2 regions of the Streptomyces capparidis genome follow, and region 2 is predicted to be linked to the other one. Evidence: riboswitches for the same ligand, from Rfam matches in the RefSeq annotation. Region 2 holds a riboswitch; the other holds the start of a gene.

Region 1 (9,462 bases), on a different contig from region 2:
CGGGGTGGGCGAACAGGTCGGCGAACGCGGCGCCGCCGATGTGGCCGGCGCCGATGTTCTCGTGGCGGTCCTTCCGCGCCCCCGCCACGTCCTTGGAGTCGTTGGCGTGGATCAGCTTCAGCCGGCCCTCCCCGACCGCGGCCACCAGCGCGTCCAGCGTCTCCTTCACCCCGCCCGGCGCCGCCAGGTCGTGCCCGGCCGCGAACGCGTGGCAGGTGTCCAGACACACCCCGACCCTCGGGTGCCGGTCCAGGACGTCGAGGTACGGGCCCAGCTCCTCCACCCGGGAGCACAGCGAGGCGCCCTGCCCCGCGGTGGGCTCCAGCAGCAGCCACGGCGCGCCGTCCTCCTCCAGCACCTCCCGCACCAGCGGCAGCAGATGCCGCCCCACCTGCTCCAGCGCCGCCTGCCTCGGCACGCCCCCGGTGGCCGAGCCGGTGTGCACGACCACCCCGGCCGCCCCGATGTCCCGGGCCCGCAGCAGCGAGTGGCGCAGCGACTCCACCGAGCGGGTGACCGTCTCCGGGGTGTGGGAGCCGAAGTTGATCAGGTAGGGGGCGTGGACGTACGCGGGGACGCCCCGCTCGCGGAACAGCGCGTCCTGGCGGGGGTCGCCGGGCGGGGTCGCCCAGCCGCGCGGGTTGGCGACGAAGACCTGGACGGCCTCGGCGGCGACGGCGTCGGCGTAGGACAGGCCGGTGGCGGCCAGGCCGCCGGCCACGGGGACATGGCCGCCGACGGGGTTGCGGAGGTGCTCGGTGCTCACCGCTCCGAGGATGCCAGATCGGCGCCGCGACCCCGCACCGGCGGCCTCACCGCACGGTCAGGTCGATCGTGGTGCCCTTGGGCTTCTGGGAGCCCCCGCCCGGCGACTGCCGCCACACCTTGTTGTCGCCGAACACCGGCAGCGCGTCGAACACGTCCACCTCGAAGCCCGCCTCCTCGAGGATCTCGCGGGCCTCGCCCTCCTTCTTGCCCTTCACGTCCGGCACCTCGAACAACTGCGGCCCCTTGGACAGCGTCACGGTCACCTGCGCGCCCTTGGCCAGCCGGCGCCCCTCGCCGGGCGACTGGAGGACCACCGAGCCCTCGTCCACCTCGTCGGAGAACACCTTCCGCGAGGACGTCCGCATCTCCAGCCCCGCCGCCGACAGCTCGTCCTGCGCCTCGTCCAGCGTGAGCCCGACCAGGTCCGGCACGTCCACCGGGCGGCCCTTGCTGATCACCAGCGACACCGGGGCGTCCGGCTTGACCCGGCTGCCCGCCGCCGGGTCGGTGCGGATCACCCGGCCCTCGTCCACCTCCTCGCTGAACGCCAGCTTGGCGGTGCCGACCGTCAGCCGGGCCTCCTCGATCAGCCGCTCCGCGTCCTTGCGCTTCTCGCCCTTCACCGCGGGCACCGCGAGGCGCTCCGGCCCCTTGGACACGGCCACCGTGACCGTGCCGCCCTCGCGGATCCGCTCGCCCTGCGCCGGGTCCGTGGAGACGACCTTGTCCACGGGGATGCTCTCGCTGAACACCTCCGTGATCCGCGCCTTCAGCCCGTCCTGCTCCAGTTGGTGCTCGGCGGTCGCCTTGGACTTGCCCAGCAGGCTCGGGGTGGTGGTGTAGCGGCCCAGGCCGACGAACCACACCAGCGCGGCGACGCCCGCCACCACGGCCACCACCGCCGTGATCGTCAGCGCCGCGCGCCCCGGCCGCAGCCACGGCCGCCGCAGCCACGACACGGGCGGCGGCCCCGCGGGAGGGTCGGCGGGCGGGGTCCCGGGGCCGGCCGGCTCCGGCGGGAGCTGGAGCCTGGAGGTGCGGTTCAGCGCGTCCCCGGCCGGGCGGCGCAGCCGGGTGGTGCGGGCCGCTTCCTCCCCGGCGCCCACGACGGCGGTGGCCACGGCGGTGGCGGGCGGCTCGACGTCCAGCTCCTCGTCGGTGAGGGCCCGGCGGGTCGCGCGCAGGAGCAGCAGCATCTCGGCCGCGTCCTTCGGGCGCCGCCCCGGCTCGCGGGCGGTGGACCGGGCCACCAGGCCGTCCAGCTCGGCGGCGAGCCCCGGCACCTTCGCCGACGGCGCGGGCACGTCCTCGTTGACGTGCTTGTACATCACCTGCATGGCGTGCTCGCCGTCGTGCGGCCGGGAGCCGGTGAGCATCTCGTACAGCAGCACCCCGCACGCGTACACGTCCGTGCGGGCGTCCACGGTGCGCTGCTGGATCTGCTCGGGGGACAGGTAGGGCACGGAGCCGATCACGGTCTCCGCGGAGGTGGACGTGATCGTGCCCACCGCCCGCACCAGGCCGAAGTCGGCGACCTTCACCCGCCCGTCGTCGCCGATCAGGACGTTCTCCGGCTTCACGTCACGGTGCACCAGACCGGAGCGGTGCGCGGCGCCGAGGGCGGCGAGCACCGGCTCGAGGATGTCCAGCGCGGCCCGCGGGTGCAGGGCGCCGCGGCCGCGCAGCACGTCGCGCAGCGTGCACCCGGAGACGTACTCCATCGCCAGGAACACCCATTCGCCGTCCGTGCCCTGGTCGTGGACGCCGACGACGTTCGGGTGGGACAGGCGGGCGACGGCCTTCGCCTCGCGGATGAACCGCTCCACGAAGCCAGGCTCCGCGGCCAACTGCGGGTGCATCACCTTCAGCGCCAGCACCCGGTCCAGGCGTGTGTCGACGGCCCGGTAGACCGTGGCCATGCCTCCGCCGGCGATCCGCCCCTCGACCCGGTAGCGCCCGTCGAGCGTCCGCCCGACGAGCGGGTCTCCCCCGCCGCCGAAGGAGGGAGACGGGTCCTGCGCCGTCATATCCACGTCACGGAGTCTACGAGCCGGGGGGTTCCCGGCACGCCGCGCCGCAGGGGCTCGCGGGGCAGGTCGGTGATCTGTGCCGGAACCGTGACGTCGCCGTTGCGGTCACACCGTGTCGGGGCGCGGCGAAGTCAGTGCTCCGCGCGCGCCGGTGTCCGGGGGGAGAGCCCGGCCGGGCCCGCCCTCAGAACGCCGGCCGCTCCGGGTCCAGGTGGGCCAGGCCCGCCACCGGGGAGGACGCCTCCGCGTGGTGGCGGCGGGGAATCCGGCCCGCGCGCCGCGCCAGCCGGCCCGCGTCCACGGCGTGCCGCATCGCCTCCGCCATCAGCACCGGCTCCTGGGCGCGGGTGACCGCGGACGCCAGCATCACCGCGTCGCAGCCCAGCTCCATCGCGAACGCCACGTCGGACGCGGTGCCCGCCCCGGCGTCCAGGATCACCGGGACGCCGGCGCGCTCCACGATCAACTGGAAGTTGTGCGGGTTGCGGATGCCGAGCCCCGAGCCGATCGGGGAGCCCAGCGGCATCACCGCGGCGCAGCCCACGTCCTCCAGTTTCCGCGCCAGCACCGGGTCGTCGTTGGTGTACGGCAGCACGGTGAACCCGTCGTCCACCAGCGTCTCCGCCGCGTCCAGCAGCTCCACCGGGTCCGGCAGCAGGGTGCGCTCGTCCGCGACGACCTCCAGCTTCACCCAGTCGGTGCCCAGCGCCTCCCGGGCCAGCCGCGCCGTCAGCACGGCCTCGCCCGCGGTGAAGCACCCGGCGGTGTTGGGCAGCACCTGGATGCCGTTGCGCCGCAGCACCCCGAGCACCGAGCCCTTGACGGTGGGGTCCACCCGGCGCATGGCGACGGTGGTCAGCTCGGTGCCGGAGGCCAGCAGCGCGCGCTCCAGCACGTCCAGGCTGGGCGCGCCGCCCGTGCCCATGATCAGCCGGGAGGCGAAGGTGGTGCCTGCGATGGTCAGCGGGTCGTCCGCCATGGTGGTGCTCAGCCTCCCTGGACCGCGGTGAGGACCTCGACGCGGTCGCCGTCCCGCAGGGTCGTCGCCGCCCACCGGCCCCGGGGCACCACGGCCTCGTTGACGGCGGCGGCGACGCCGGACGGCGCCGTGGTCAGTGCGGCGACGAGCCGGTCGAGGGTGGTGCCCCCGGGGACGTCGCGGGGCTCTCCGTTGACGGAGACGGACACGGTGACGGTCGAGGTCATGGGGCAACCTTCCGCTCGTCGGAATGCGCGTCGGACTGCTCGGGGGCCCGCCCCGCGGCGTGCCCCGCCCGGGCGGGCGCGCGCTCCGCCCGGCGGGGGACGGCGGCGGGGAAGCGCCCGGGGGAGAAGGGGCGGGCCAGCTCGGGCACCTCGCCGGTGGTGAGGATCCGGGCCATCACGTCTCCGGTGACCGGGGTCAGCAGGATGCCGTTGCGGTGGTGCCCGGTGGCCAGCAGCAGCCCCGGCAGCGCGGTCGGCCCGAGCAGCGGGGCGTTGTCGGGGGAGCCCGGCCGCAGGCCCGCGCAGGTCTCGGCCAGCGGCAGCTCCGTGATGCCGGGCACCAGCTCGTGCGCGTCGCGCAGCAGCTCGTACACGCCGCCCGCGGTGACCGTGGTGTCGTCCCCCAGCTCCTCGGAGGTCGCCCCGATCACCAGCTCCCCGTCGGCCCGCGGCACCAGGTAGACGTGCCCGCCGCGCACCACCGCCCGCACCGAGCGGGACAGGAACGGGGCGAACGGCGCCGGGATCCGCAGCCGCAGCACCTGCCCCTTCACCGGGCGCACCGGCGGCACCACCTCCGCGGGCAGCCCCGCCAGGCGGTCGCTGCGGCTGCCCGCCGCCACGACGGTGCGGTCCGCGGCCAGCACGGAGCCGTCCGCGAGCACCACCCCCGTGGCCCGGTCCCCGCTCACCCGCACCCCGGCCGCCGCGGCGCGGACCAGCTCCACCCCGGCCCGCTCGCAGGCCAGCACCAGGGCGTGCGCCATCCTGCGGGGGTCCACCTGGTGGTCGCCGTCCACCCGCAGCCCGCCGCGCACCCCCGGGGCCAGCATCGGCTCCAGGCGGCGGCACTCGCGGCCGGTCAGCCACTGCGCGGACAGGCCGAGGGAGGTCTGGAACGCGTGCAGCTCCCGCAGCTCCGCCCGGTCGTCGGCGTCCAGCGCCACCGCCAGCGTGCCGCACGCCCGGTACGCGCAGTCGTAGCCGGACGCCTCCTCCAGCTCGGCGACGAACGAGGGGAAGCGCTCCGCCGACGCCAGGTTCAGCCGCAGCAGCGTCTGCTCCCCGTACTGGAGTTCGGTGACCGGGGCCAGCATGCCCGCCGCGACCCGCGCCGCGCCGCCGCCCGGCTCCGGGTCCACCACCGCCACCCGCAGGCCGCCCTGTGCCGCCCGCCACGCGGTGACCAGGCCGACGACCCCGCCGCCGACCACCACCACGTCCGGGTGCGGCGCCCCACCGGAGGATCGCATGACGAACGTGCCCTCCCTTCGCCGGCATGACCCGGATCAGGTTCGTACGGTCAGGGGCCGCCCAGCCCCACTCTCAGCCCGGTCGAGTCCGGGCTCCCGCGTGTGCTCTACCCTGCCCAGCCTAGCCCCTGCCGCCGACCGCACCCCCGGAGCCCTCCGTGACCCGCTCACTCGACGGACTCGTCCTCGCCCCCGTGGCCGACCCCGAGGGCGGTGAGGTCGGCACGCTCACCCGCTTCCGCTACCGGGAGGCGGACGGGCGGATCTGGGCCTCGTACGAGGGTGGCTCGATCGAGCGGGGGTATCTGGTGGGCACCAGGCAGGGCGACCGCCTCGACTTCCGCTACGTGCAACTGCGCACCGACGGGGGCACCTCGTCGGGGCACTGCGTGAGCACCGTGGTGGAGCTCCCGGACGGCAGGCTGCGGCTGGAGGAGACCTGGGAGTGGGAGTCCCAGGAGGGCAGCGGCACCAGCGTCGTGGAGCAGGTGGACGCGGCGGCCGACTGCCGGTGATCGTCCCGAGGGCGGCGCACCCGCGGCCCCCGGTTGCTGGGAAGTGTCTGTCGATGGCTTGGACGAGGAGTGCGGATGCGGCGGGTCGTGGTGGTCGGAGCCGGGATGGCCGGGGTGCAGACGGCGGTGTGCCTGCGCGAACAGGGATTCACCGGGCGGCTGACCCTGGCCGGTGACGAGACCCACCCGCCGTACGACCGGCCGCCGCTGTCCAAGGGGCTGCTGCTCGGCACCGCCGAGAGCTCCGCGTTCGACGTGGACTTCGCCGCCCTGGACGTGGAGCTGCTGCTCGGCCGCCGCGCCGTGGAGCTGCGGCCCGCCGAGCACACCCTGCTCACCGACGCGGGCCCCGTCGAGTACGACCGCCTGGTGGTGGCCACCGGAGCGGAGCCGCTGCTGCTGCCCGGCAGCGGGGCCGCGCCCGGCGTCCATGTGCTGCGCACCCTCGACGACGCGGTCGCGCTGCGGCCCGTGCTGGAGCGGGGCGACCGGGCCGTGGTGGTGGGCGCCGGGTGGATCGGGGCCGAGTTCGCCACGGCGGCGCGGCAGGCCGGGTGCCCGGTCACCGTCGTGGAGGCGGCGCCGACCCCGCTCGCCGGGGCGCTGCCCGGTGAGGTCGGGGAGCGGATGCGGCCCTGGTACGCCGAGGCCGGGGCGGAGCTGATCACCGGGGTGGCGGTGCGGTCCGTCGAGGTCGGCTCGGTGCTGCTCGCCGACGGGCGGCGGCTGCCCGCCGACGCCGTCGTGGTCGGCATCGGGGCGCGGCCCGCCACCGCCTGGCTGGAGGGCTCGGGGGTGGCGCTCGGGCCCGACGGGTCCGTCCTCGCCGACGACCGGCTGCGCACCACCGCGCCCGACGTGTTCGCCGTCGGCGACTGCGCCTCCTTCCCCTCGGCCAGGTACGGCACCCGGCTGCTGGTCCACCACTGGGACAACGCGGTGCAGGGGCCCAAGGCGGTGGCGGCGAACGTGCTCGGCGCCGAGACGGCGTACGACCCGGTGCCGTACTTCTGGTCGGAGCAGTTCGGCCGCTTCGTCCAGTACGCCGGGCACCACTCGGCGGCGGACGAGCTGGTGTGGCGCGGCGACCCGGGCGAGGCGGCGTGGTCGGTGTGCTGGCTGCGGGACGGGGTGCTGGCCGCCCTGCTGGCGGTGGGCCGCCCCCGCGACCTGGCGCAGGGCCGCAAGCTGATCGAGAAGGGCGCCGCGATGGCCCGGCCCCTCCTCGCCGACGCCTCCGTCCCCCTGAAGTCCGCGGTGGCCTGAGACCCCGCCTCCCCGGCGGCGGCACGGCAACGGGGCGGGGCCCCCGCCCCGCCCCCGCGGCGGCGCGCCGCGTCTTCCCGTCGTGCCCCTTCCGCGCCCCGCGCGGTCCCCGCGCCTCCGTCTCGCCCGGACGGGCGGGGGTCGTGAGTACCCGGATGTCCCACCGGGATGGCACGCTTGTTTCGTGACCGAGATCGACGCGAAGCTTGACGCACTCGTGGGCTCCTGGCTGACCCTCCCCGACATCGCGGAGCGGCTGGACGTGGAGGTGACGAGGGTGCGGCAAATGGTCAAGGAAGGCCTGCTCATCGCCGTGCGCCGGGGCGAGAACCGCGCGCTGCACGTCCCCGCCGAGTTCATCGGCGAAGGCAGGATCGTCAAGGGCCTCACCGGAACGCTGACCCTCCTCAAGGACGACGGGTTCAGCGACGAGGAGGCCCTGGAGTGGCTGTTCACCGAGGACCCCACCCTCCCGGGAACGCCCGTGCGGGCCCTGCGGGAGAACCGGGGCACCGAGGTGAAGCGCCGCGCCCAGGCGCTCGCCCTGTGAGCGACGGGAGGGCCGGCACCCGGCGCGAACGGCTCGCCGGCGCCCTGCTCTACCTGTGCACCGACGCCCGCACCCGGCAGGGCGACCTGCCAGAGTTCCTCGACGCCGTCCTGGCCGCCGGGGTGGACATCGTCCAGCTCCGCGACAAGGGCATGGAGGCCCGCGAGGAGCTGGCGCACCTGGAGGTGTTCGCCGAGGCCGCCCGCCGCCACGGCAGGCTGCTCGCGGTCAACGACCGGGCGGACGTCGCCCACGCCGCGGGCCCCGACGTGCTCCACCTCGGCCAGGGCGACCTGCCGGTGCCCGCCGCACGGGCCGTCGTCGGGGAGGGGATGCTGATCGGCCGGTCCACCCACGCCCGGGCGGAGGTGGACGCGGCCGTGGCCGAACCCGGCGTGGACTACTTCTGCGTCGGCCCGGTGTGGCCGACCCCGACCAAGCCCGGCCGCCCCGCCCCTGGCCCGGACCTGCTGCGGTACACCGCGGGCCTGGCCCCGGCCAGGCCCTGGTTCGCCATCGGCGGCATCGACCTGGGCAACCTGGAGCAGGTGCTGGACGCCGGGGCGCGGCGGGTCGTCGTCGTCCGCGCGATCACCGAGGCGGACGACCCGGGCGCCGCGGCGGCGGAGTTCGCCAAGCGGCTGCGGGAGCGGGCGTAGCCCGGGGGCCGGGTCCCGGCGGGCGCCGTGCCCGCCGGGATCCGGCCATCCCCGGCCCCGGCGCGGCTGACGCGGCGGTGGAGCCGCGCTCCAGTCGTGCTCTCGGAGGGTGAGACCGCGCCTTCGCGGAGTTCTCGCTGGTCCGCTCCGCTGGTTAGCCTTCCGCCATGGCCTTGGGCAGACCTTCCACCCGCACCGATCGCGCGGCTCTCATCCGCGACCTGATCGCCTCCGGGCACCGCTCCTACTCCTTCGAGTTCTTCCCGCCGAAGACCGACAAGGGCGAGCGGAGCCTGTGGGACGCGATCCGCCGCATCGAGGCGGTGTCTCCCACCTTCGTCTCCGTGACGTACGGCGCGGGCGGCTCCTCCCGCGAGCGCACCGTCCGCGTGACCGAGCGGATCGCCTCGGAGACCACCCTCACCCCCGTCGCGCACCTGACCGCCGTGGACCACTCGATCGCGGAGCTGCGCAACATCATCGGCCAGTACGCCGACGCCGGGATCCGCAACATGCTGGCGCTGCGCGGCGACCCGCCCGGCGATCCGCAGGGCCGGTGGGTGCCGCACCCGAAGGGCCTGACCTACGCGGTCGACCTGGTGCGGCTGATCAAGGAGTCCGGGGACTTCTGCGTCGGCGTCGCCGCGTTCCCCGAGAAGCACCCGCGCTCCGACGACTGGGAGAGCGACGTCCGCCACTTCGTGGACAAGTGCCGGGCCGGCGCCGACTACGCGCTCACCCAGATGTTCTTCTACGTCGAGGACTACCTGCGGCTGCGGGACCGGGTGGCCGCCGCCGGTTGCGAAACCCCGATCATCCCGGAGATCATGCCGGTGACGAACGTCCGGCAGATCGAACGCTTCGCGCAGCTCAGCAATGCCGCCTTCCCGCCGGCGCTGGCCGAGCGGCTGCGCACGGTCGAGGACGACCCGGCCACGGTGCGCGCGATCGGGGTGGAGTACGCCACAAAGATGTCCGAGAGGCTCCTTGCGGAAGGCGCACCTGGCCTCCATTTCATTACCCTGAACCACTCGACGGCGACGCTGGAGATCTACCAGAACCTCGGGCTGCACCAACCGGTCTGACCGTCCGATGGAAGCCCCGGCGCCGTACCACTGTGCCACCGGCCGGTCACGGCCGCCGACGGCATCCATCGACGGCAAAAGGAAAGTGCGCCCATGGGGTACACGGTGCTCTACATCGCGTTCGGGGTCG
Region 2 (9,462 bases):
ACGCCGGGCCGGATGGGGACGACGTGGACGGAGTACACGCCCCACGCGTGCCGCAGCCGCTCGGTCACCGCGATCACGTCGGCGGGCTCCTGTCCCGGGGCCAGGCGCAGGCGGAAGTTCAGGCCCCGGGTGGTGGGGCGCATCCCCGTGCGGCGCGGCGGAACCGGCAGAACCTCACAGTCCGTGGCCTTGGCGATCAGGCGGCGCAGCCGGGTCGGCTGGACGGTCAGGCCGCAGGCGTCCATCACGTTGCGGTAGGAGGAGGACACCCGCGCCACGGTCACCGGCAGGCCCACCGTCGCCCAGTACACCGACGGGGCCTTCACCCGGGCCACGGCCGCACCGGCCCCCGCCACAGCGAGCGGGGCACCAGTGCCAGCCACGGTCAGCCACTCGGACACGGCGATCAGCCCTTGCCGTTCGCCGAAGCCGGAACCGGGACCGGGGCGAGGGAGGTCACCGCGACCGCGCGGAAGGAGATCCCGTGCCGCTTCTGGCCGTTGAACTCCGACTCCCAGTCACGGGCCCGCAGGTCCGTCACCGCCACCAGCGTCCCCGGGGTCAGCCCCTCGGGCACACCGGTCTGCGGCACGGTCACCTGGTACAGGTTCCCCTCACCCTCGTCCGACACCAGCAGCCCGATCACCGCCAGCGGCGCACCGGTCTGGGAATCGGTCGCGATCTCCCCCGTCCGGCGGTTCGCCAACTTCGGCACGGGCGGCGTCGCCACGAACACCGTGGCGGTGGAAAGGTCGATCTTGAACGACGGCATGAGCACACTCCTCTGATGCGGCGATCTCCCTAGGGAGGTCCGTTGCGACCAGTAGAGCAAAGCTCCTTAGGGATGTCAACAGCCTTCCCTAGGGAGGATTCTGGGGTGGAGTGGCGAGCGTCGTCGCTCGCGCCTGTCGCGGGCCGGGACTAGACTGGCACCCTAGGGAGCTAAGGAGTAACCGTTTTGGCTATGACAGCGCGGCAAATCGCAGACGACTTGCGGGCGCGAATTGAGTCCGGGGAATTCCGTTCCGCAAAGAATCGCCTACCCGGCGAACCGGCACTCGTGCGCGAATATGGCGTCGCGAAGAACACCGCGAGCAAGGCCCTTAAAATCCTCGCTTCCGAAGGATTGGTCTACTCGAAATCCGGATCAGGCACCTACATCAGAGATTTTCAATCAATCCGGCGTGTCGCAAATGAGCGGCTCTCCCAATCTAACTGGGGGTCGGGAAGCTCCGTATGGTCGTCAGACATTGACAGTCGCTCACTCACTGTAAACGTGGACGTCCAGGAGATAGAAGCTCCAGCGCTCGTATCTCGCGTGCTTGAACTGGGGTCATCGGCCAGCGTGCTAGCCAGGATTCGGAAGTTCATCGTGGACGGTAGGCCGGTTCAGCTAGCGACGTCTTACTACCCTGCGGATCTCGTTCGTGGGTCACAGATTGAACAACGAGACACCGGGCCCGGTGGCGCCTACGCGCGACTGGCGGAATTGGAAGCTAAGCCGGAGCGATTTACAGAAGAACTCCGCTGCCGTGTCGCGGGTGAGGATGAGCGCGAAAGCCTTGATTTGCCGCCCGGAGCACACGTCATCGAGATTTGCAGGACAGCCTTTGCTGGCGACGGGAAGCGAGTGGAGTTCACCCAGATGGTTCTGGACGCAGGGAGCTATATCCTTGAGTACCGCCTGGAGGGGTGATCACCCTGGAGGGTGCGTTACGAGTTTCCCTACATCATCAAGCCCGCCCGTGCCGGGCGGGGAGGGGGCTCCCGGCCGGTGGGGGTGGGCGCCGGGGTGGTGGGGGCCGCAGAAGCTTTGCTTCCCTCCCTTGCCCGGTTCGGCTCGGGCGGGTGGTCGGCTCCGCCGCGGTGGCGGGGAAGGTGCGGCAGCAAGCCCGCCGCTCGCCGTCTCGACCGATCCCGCGTGACGTGCCCCGGAGCCCCGCCCCCGGGGCTTCTCCTCTTCCGGCGGCCCTTCCCGAGCAGGGTGCTTCCCTCCCGGCGGGGTCCGGTGCGGGCCGGGCAACCGGCTCACGCCGTCGCTACGGGTCCACCTCCCGGCCCGCCCGGCGGGCCGGGGGCCGGGGCCGGGCGCGCTCCTGTCTCCGCCCCGCGCGCCCGGCCCCGCCCCCGTACACGACAACGGGGGGAACCCGCTTCACGCTTTGCCCAGCCCAACCCCGGCACCGACCCCACCAGGAGCACCCAACCCCCGGTCCGGCCCGCCGATCCGAAACCCCGGGCCGGTCACACCGGGCCGTACGAGGCCGGGTCTACCGGGGTGGCCGACGCATCCCGCACACACGCACCAGGCACGCAACCGCCGACACGGAAACCGGGGGAGACAAGCAGCGCGGCACGACAAGGAAACCGGGAGGAGGCGGGTGGAGGTTGGGCGGGTGGGCGGCGGGGCTCCGCCCCGGACCCCGGCCGAGCCTGCCCAGGGAGGGGGAACCGATCCCTGCGGTTGGGCGGGTGGTGAGGAAGCCCTGGCCCTCCCCGGCAGGCCGGCACCCTGCGGGTGTACCCCGGAGAACCTGGGACCGCCAGCCTGGCAAGGCACGCTGCGGGACACCGGAGGTGGCGGCCCCAGAACCTCCGGGGTGCATCGAAGATGCCGACCAACCGGGGAGAACCAAGGCAGGGGCCGTCTCGCTGGCGCGAGCCAACCCCACCGGGGATCAGGACCTACTCACTTCATACTGCGGGGTCACGTCACCCAGGCGGTCGGCTCAGGGCTAGGAGAGCTGTTGAAAGCGCTTGATCGCCTTCTCCGTCCACTCTGCGCACGTCCCCGCGCACTCAGCCTGCTCATGAACCAGACGCACGACTTCCTCTCGACTGGACTGCTCAAAGGTGACAGCGAGCCGAGCGAGCATCAGGTATCTGACGGCATTGTCTATCTGCATAGATAGCTGAGCGTCACTGATCAACACCGAGACCTCACGGAGCCGCTTTTCGATGTCTCGCACACCGGAGCCGCTCCACCACTCATGTTCCTTGTAGCCAGCGACTACTTCTTTCGCCGACGAGGCAAGTCGCGCCAGCAGATCGCCGACCTCGGGAGGGGGCGCCTGACGACGCCGTTTCTCCTGCACATGCTGGTGCCATGCTGCCCAGAGGCCCGCAGGACCACCGATTGCGCCGACGATGCCACCGCCCGCGGCGAGCCATTCCAACGCCCCAGCCATCCACACTCCCCGTGCCCGTCACGTGCCCGTTAGTGCGGTGAACCAGAGGCAGTGACGGTGCTCCACAGTTAGATGAAAGCAAGTGGGCCCCCGACCGATAGAGCTGGTCAGGGGCCACCTACCTGCGGAGGGTGTGGGATTTGAACCCACGGTGACGTCGCCGCCACGACGGTTTTCAAGACCGTTCCCTTAGGCCGCTCGGGCAACCCTCCAGTGCCGTCACTGCCCGTGACGGCACGGAGGTCAGCCTAACGGTAGGGGTCAGGGGTTGTCGCCCTTCCTTTCGCCGAGGGTGAGGGTCACCTCGCGGCTCTGGCCGTTGCGCTCGTAGGTGACCTTCACCTTGTCGCCGGGCTTGTAGGTCCAGATCTCGCTGACCAGTTGCGGGCCGCTCTCGATCAGGGTGTCGTTCAGCTTGGTGATCACGTCGCCGGGCTTCAGGCCCGCCTGGGCCGCCGGGCCGCCGGGGGTGATGGCGGGGGTGCCGTCGATGGAGTCGGGGGAGATCTGGGCGCCCTTGCCGTCGTACTCGTCGTTGCGCAGGACGCCCATCACCGCGTACACCGGCTCGCCGGTCCTGATCAGGGTGTCGGCGACCCACTTGGCCTGGTTGATCGGGATGGCGAAGCCGAGGCCGATGCTGCCGCCCTGCTCGGTGCCGCCGAACGGATCGCTGCCGCTGTCGGCGGGGCGGATCGCGGAGTTGATGCCGATCACCCGGCCGGAGCCGTCCAGCAGGGGGCCGCCGGAGTTGCCGGGGTTGATGGAGGCGTCGGTCTGGATGGCGCTCATGTAGGACGGCTGCGTGCCGTCGCCGCCGCCGGCCGCGACGGGGCGGTTCTTGGCGCTGACGATGCCGGTGGTGACGGTGCCGGACAGGCCGAAGGGGGCGCCGATGGCGATGGTGGGGTCGCCGACGACGACCTCCGCGGAGTTGCCGAGCGGCAGCGGGGTCAGCTTGACGCCGGAGGGGTCGTCCAGCTTGATGACGGCCACGTCGTAGCCCTGGGCGCGGCCGACCACCGAGGCGCGGTACTGCTTGCCGTCGGAGAAGGTGACGGTGAGCTTGCCGCCCTCCGCGGCGGGGGCGACGACGTGGTTGTTGGTGAGGATGTGGCCTTCCTTGTCGTACACGAAGCCGGTGCCGGTGCCGCTCTCGCCCTGGCCCTCGGCGTTGATCGTGACGACGCTCGGCAGGGCCGACTTCGCTATGCCCGCCACGCTGTCCGGCTTGCGGTTGAGGGCGGCCGGGTCGGCGGAGGTGGACACGGTGGTGCTGCCGCCGCCTCCGTCGGAGCTGTCGGCGGCCACGTAGCCGATGCCGCCGCCGAGGGCACCCGCGAGCAGCGCGGCCGCCGCGACCAGGGCGACGAGGCCGCCGCGGCCGCGGCGGGGAGGGGCGCCGTGCGCGCCGTGGCCGGGCGCCTGCGGCCATCCGGGGAAGGTGGCCGTGGGCGGGGCGGCGTACGGGGAGCCGTGGACGGGGCCGGGGGCGTACCCGGGGGGTGGCGGCGGGCCCGCGGGGTTGGGGGCGGGGGTCGCGGCGGCGGGGAACTGCGCGGTCGAGTCCATGCCGGGCTGGTCGGGCCCTCCGGCGCCCGTCGGCCTGTTCTCGTGCTCGGTGCTCACAGCGGTCTCCTTCGTCGCACAGTCAGCCGGTGGTAGGGGCGGTCGCCCGGCGTACGGCCGCTCCGCGTGCCGGGGCGGCGGCTCGGTGGCGCCGCGTCCCGGACTGTTCCGTCGTCCTTCAGTGCCCAAGCCTCTCTCATCCCGCGTTGAACCGCCGTAAGCAGTCCCGGCACGGAGCGGGCGTCTTCTTTATCTCCGGTTAATGTTCCTATTTTGGGATCTTCTGGTCGTCGCTGCTTGGCGGGCTCCTGTACAGCGCCTACCATGCACCGGTCGAACGCACACGCGGGAGCTCGGGGAACCGGGCTGAGAGGGCACTTGGAGACCGTGCCGACCGCCTGAACCTGTCCGGGTAATGCCGGCGTAGGGAGAGAGCCGTCGTGACGGCACCGTCATCGGCGCGCGAGGATTCCGCGCGCACGTCCACCCGTACGAGTGACCCGGCGCACGCCGAGGCTCCTCTGGTCCTCGACACCGCGCCGCCCAGGCCCCTCGGCCTGCGCGACCAGGCCGCCTTCTGGGCCAACCTCGGGGTGAGCCTGCTCGGCTTCTCCGGCGCCGCCTGGGTGCTCACCCCCAGCGGCCACCCGCAGTTGTCCCTGCTCGCCGCGCTCACCGCGACCGTGGTCGGCACCCTGTTCGGCACCGCCATGCTCGCCGTCTCCGGCGTGCTCGGCGCCCGCACCGGCGCGCCCGCGATGGCGCTGCTGCGCGGCCTGTTCGGCACCCGCCTCTCGTACCTGCCGACCGTGCTGAACGTGGTGCAGTGCATCGGCTGGGGCGTGTTCGAGCTGACCGTGATCACCATGGGCGTGGAGGCGATGACCGACGGCCGCGGGCCGCACTGGCTGTACGTGGCGCTGGCCGGCGTGCTCACCACCGCGCTGACCATCCGGCCGCTGGGGTCGGTGCGGCTGCTGCGGCGGTACGTGACCGTCGCCGTGGGCGTGGCGATGCTCTACTTCACCGTCCAGTTGCTGCGCGCGGACACCCCGCCGCTGAACGACGGCTCCTGGGACGGCTTCCTGCCCGCCGTGGACTCCGCGCTCGCGGTCGCGGTGTCGTTCGTGCCGATGGCCGCCGACTACACCCGGCACTCCCGCTCGTCCGCCCGGTCGTTCTGGGGCACGCTGGTCGGCTACTCCACCGCGCAGGTGTGGTGCTACCTGCTGGGCCTGATCGCCCTGCTCCAGGTGGGCGGGGACACGGACAAGATCTTCGACACGTTCCTCGGTGTGACCGCGGGATGGGTGTTCTTCCTGGTGCTGGTGGTGCGGGAGGTGGACCAGTCGTTCGCGAACGTCTACTCCACCGCGATGTCCCTGCACAACCTGCTGCCCCGGGTGGACCGGCGGATCCTGACCCTGGGGATCGGGACGCTGGTGACCGTGCTCGCGATGATGGTGGACGACTTCTCCACATACGAGTCGTTCCTCTATCTGATCGGTTCGGTGTTCGTCCCGATGTTCGCCGTGACCGCCGCCGACTACTTCCTCGGCACGGGACGGCGCGGCTGGGACATGTCGCAACAGGCCCCGACCCGCTGGGCGATGCTGCTCCCCTGGGCCCTCGGCTTCGCCACGTACCAGCTCATCAACCCCACGCAACTCACCGGCTGGGCGGACTTCTGGCCCCGGTTCTGGGCCCGCGCCCAGGAACTGACGGGCATTCACGCCACCGAGTGGACCTCGGCGTCCCTGTTCTCCTTCGTCGTCGCCGCGGTCGCGGCCCTGGCCCTCTCCTTCCCCGTCCGGCGGCGGGCGGTGGCACGATGACCCGGTGACTACCGCGTACACCGGCCCGGGCGGCGCCCGCGGCGCCATCCGCGTCGTCGCCCACCGCGGCTCCTCGGAGGACGCCCCCGAGCACACCCTGGCCGCCTACCGGAAAGCGATCGAGGACGGCGCCGACGCGCTCGAGTGCGACGTGCGGCTGACCGCGGACGGCCATCTGGTGTGCGTCCACGACCGCCGGGTCGACCGCACCTCCAACGGCCGCGGCGCCGTCTCGACGCTCGAACTCGCCGACCTGGCCGCGCTGGACTTCGGCTCGTGGAAGGCGGCCGAGCGCGGCGAGCGGTCCGCGGGCGACGACTGGGAGGGCGTGGAGACCACCGGCGCCGAGACCCCGGGCGCGGGCGGCACCGGCCGCAGGCACTCCGTGCTCACCCTGGAGCGGCTGCTGGAACTGGTCGTGGACGCCGACCGCCGGGTGGAACTGGCCGTGGAGACCAAGCACCCCACCCGGTGGGCCGGGCAGGTCGAGGAGCGGCTGCTGGAGCTGCTGCGCCGGTTCGGGCTCGACCGCCCGCGGCCGGGGGAGCCCTCGCGGGTGCGGGTGATGAGCTTCTCAGCGCGCTCCCTGCGCCGCGTCCTCGCGGGCGCGCCCGACCTGCCGACCGTGTTCCTGATGACGTACCTCTCGCCGCGCTACCGCGACGGGCGGCTCCCGCCCGGAGTCCGCGTCGCCGGGCCCAGCATCCGGCTGCTGCGCGCGCACCCCGGCTACGTCGCGCGGCTGCACCGGGCCGGGCAGCGGGTGCACGTGTGGACCGTGGACGACCCGGACGACGTCGAGCTGTGCGTGCGCCAGGGCGTGGAGGCGATCATCACCAACCGTCCCCGGAAGGTACTGGAGCAACTCGGGCGCCTCTGACCACGCTCACTGGTAGTGCGCGGGCGCGTTCGGACCGTGTTCGATCGCCTGATCTGATCCAGTTGTTCCCGACAGGGTCGTTTCCTTCCTCGATGGGCCGGGCATCCATCCCGTGGCGTGGGGTGAAGGAGGTTCCGGGGGTGGCGGTGGTGGTGGCCCAGGAGGTACCGACGTCCTCGATCATGTCCCTGCCCCATGGCCCGGCGGGCGTGGGGCGGGCACGGCGGCGGTTGCGCGACGACCTGCTCCGGCAGGGCGCGGCGGACCCGGTGGTGGACGACGCGGTGCTGATCCTTTCGGAACTGCTCAGCAACTCGGCGCGGCACGCCCGTCCGCTGTACGGAAGGACGCAGAACGGGCACGGTCCCGGTCAGGTGCCCGCCGAGGTGCAGGGCGCGGAGTGGGACGGCCACGCCGAGCAGGGCGTGGTCAAGGTCGCGTGGCACATCGACGTGGACGGGCTGCTCACCCTTGAGGTGACGGACGGCGGCGGGCCCACCCGGCCCAGGCCCTCCAGCCCCTCCCTGACCGCGCGGGGCGGGCGCGGCCTCGGCATCGTCGGGGAGCTCGCCCTCCAGTGGGGGGTGCGGGACGCGCCGGGCGAGGTGACGGTGTGGGCCGTGCTGCCCATCCGCGCCCGCCACGCCCGCCGGGAGGGCTTCTCGCGGGGGTTCGTGGACGGGTACGGGGTGGCGCGGATGGGCGCGTCGCTGGAGTTCGACTAGGACGGCGGTCGCGGGCAGCACGACGGACGCGGTCCGGCGGCGGTGCCGCAGCGGCGCGGGCCTCAGGTGTGGCGAGGAACCGCCGAGCAGCGCCGGGGGGTGCCGCCATCCGCGGGACGGAGCCGTTCCGGGGCGCGGTGACAACTGGGCGGTGGCACCGGCGGGCCAATAGGCTCCGGGCGGAACCGTATCCGCACCAGGAGAAGACCAGTCATGGCCAAGAAGCGGCAGAACACCAAGGCCCGCGGAACGCGGACCGCGCCCGTGCGCGACGGCGCCGACATCCCGGTCGTCGGCGCGCGGGAGCCCTGCCCGTGCGGGTCGAACCGCCGGTACAAGGCCTGCCACGGGCGCGAGGCCGCGCACGCGGCACAGGAGCTGGTGCGCCGTCCGTTCGAGGGGCTGCCCGGTGAGTGCGACTGGGTGGCGATGCGCGAGCTGGTGCCCGCGGCGACGGCGAAGCTGACCCTGGCCTCCGGGCTGCCGGACGGAGTGACATCCGTCACCCTCGCCACGGTGCTGCCGCTGGCCTGGCCCGCGCTGCGGCGGGACAACGGCGTGGTGCTGGTCGGCCTTCAGAACGACGCCGCGTCCGGCGACATCAGCCGGGACCTGGCGGGCACCCTCCAGCGGGCGCTCACCGCCGAGCCCGGCACCCCGGTCGGCGTGGAGCGCCCGGCCGCGGACGGGCCCCGCCTCCAGGACCTGATCGACCTCTCCGCGCCGTTCGAGCCGGTGGTGCACACCGGGTTCGAGTTCTGGCTGGAGAACGCCGAGGCGGCCACCGGCGAGGTCGCCGCGTCCCTCGAACGAGCGAACGCGGCCGCGATCCCCACCGTGCGCCTGTCCGGGGTGGAGGCCGCCTACTGGTGCCGCACGCCGGAGAAGAACCACCTGCGCTGGGTGACCCCGCACCCGGAGGAGGGCCTGCTGGACGCGCTCGCCCGGCTGCACGCCGCGGGGGCGTCGGGCCTGGGCGAGGGCACCCGCCTGGTGGGCTCGTTCCGGGCGCACGGGCTCGTGGTGCCGGTGTGGGACCTGCCGGTGTCGATGGAGGCGGACGAGGTGGAGAAGCCCGCCGCCGCGTTCGCCGAGCGGCTCGGGGAGGCCCTGGCCGTGGACGCGCCGCTGACCGCGGAGGAGCGCAAGGCCCGCAACGGTCTGGCGAACCGGCAGATCACCCTGAGCTGAACCGGTCCGCGTCCGGTCGGGACCGCCGGAGGCGCCGGGCCCCGCGGCCCGGCGTCCGCGATACCGGACGCGGT

The links. A riboswitch is a leader RNA that binds a small molecule or an ion and turns the genes downstream of it on or off. The one in region 2 is predicted to bind thiamine pyrophosphate.
Region 1: it holds a riboswitch for thiamine pyrophosphate, as region 2 does, so the genes downstream of both, thiO (glycine oxidase ThiO) here and ACYVO2_RS02850 (purine-cytosine permease family protein) in region 2, are expected to answer to the same signal.

The regions. Positions count from the first base shown of each region.
Region 1 is NZ_BAAGTD010000015.1:133,397-142,858, forward strand. It holds gene ACYVO2_RS14925 (deoxyribonuclease IV) at 1-766, opposite strand, end outside; gene pknB (Stk1 family PASTA domain-containing Ser/Thr kinase) at 813-2,795, opposite strand; gene ACYVO2_RS14935 (thiazole synthase) at 2,983-3,777, opposite strand; gene thiS (sulfur carrier protein ThiS) at 3,786-4,004, opposite strand; gene thiO (glycine oxidase ThiO) at 4,001-5,257, opposite strand; TPP riboswitch at 5,254-5,367, opposite strand; gene ACYVO2_RS14950 (hypothetical protein) at 5,416-5,772, shown strand; gene ACYVO2_RS14955 (NAD(P)/FAD-dependent oxidoreductase) at 5,848-7,038, shown strand; gene ACYVO2_RS14960 (Rv2175c family DNA-binding protein) at 7,223-7,588, shown strand; gene thiE (thiamine phosphate synthase) at 7,585-8,247, shown strand; gene metF (methylenetetrahydrofolate reductase [NAD(P)H]) at 8,415-9,332, shown strand; gene ACYVO2_RS14975 (hypothetical protein) at 9,426-9,462, shown strand, end outside.
Region 2 is NZ_BAAGTD010000002.1:182,953-192,414, reverse strand. It holds gene ACYVO2_RS02885 (FtsK/SpoIIIE domain-containing protein) at 1-401, opposite strand, end outside; gene ACYVO2_RS02880 (SCO3933 family regulatory protein) at 407-772, opposite strand; partial or broken gene ACYVO2_RS02875 (winged helix-turn-helix domain-containing protein) at 965-1,150, shown strand; gene ACYVO2_RS02870 (UTRA domain-containing protein) at 1,277-1,696, shown strand; gene ACYVO2_RS02865 (hypothetical protein) at 2,736-3,188, opposite strand; tRNA gene ACYVO2_RS02860 (tRNA-Ser) at 3,314-3,400, opposite strand; gene ACYVO2_RS02855 (S1C family serine protease) at 3,450-4,760, opposite strand; TPP riboswitch at 5,093-5,204, shown strand; gene ACYVO2_RS02850 (purine-cytosine permease family protein) at 5,198-6,592, shown strand; gene ACYVO2_RS02845 (glycerophosphodiester phosphodiesterase family protein) at 6,597-7,472, shown strand; gene ACYVO2_RS02840 (ATP-binding protein) at 7,613-8,197, shown strand; gene ACYVO2_RS02835 (DUF5926 family protein) at 8,411-9,388, shown strand.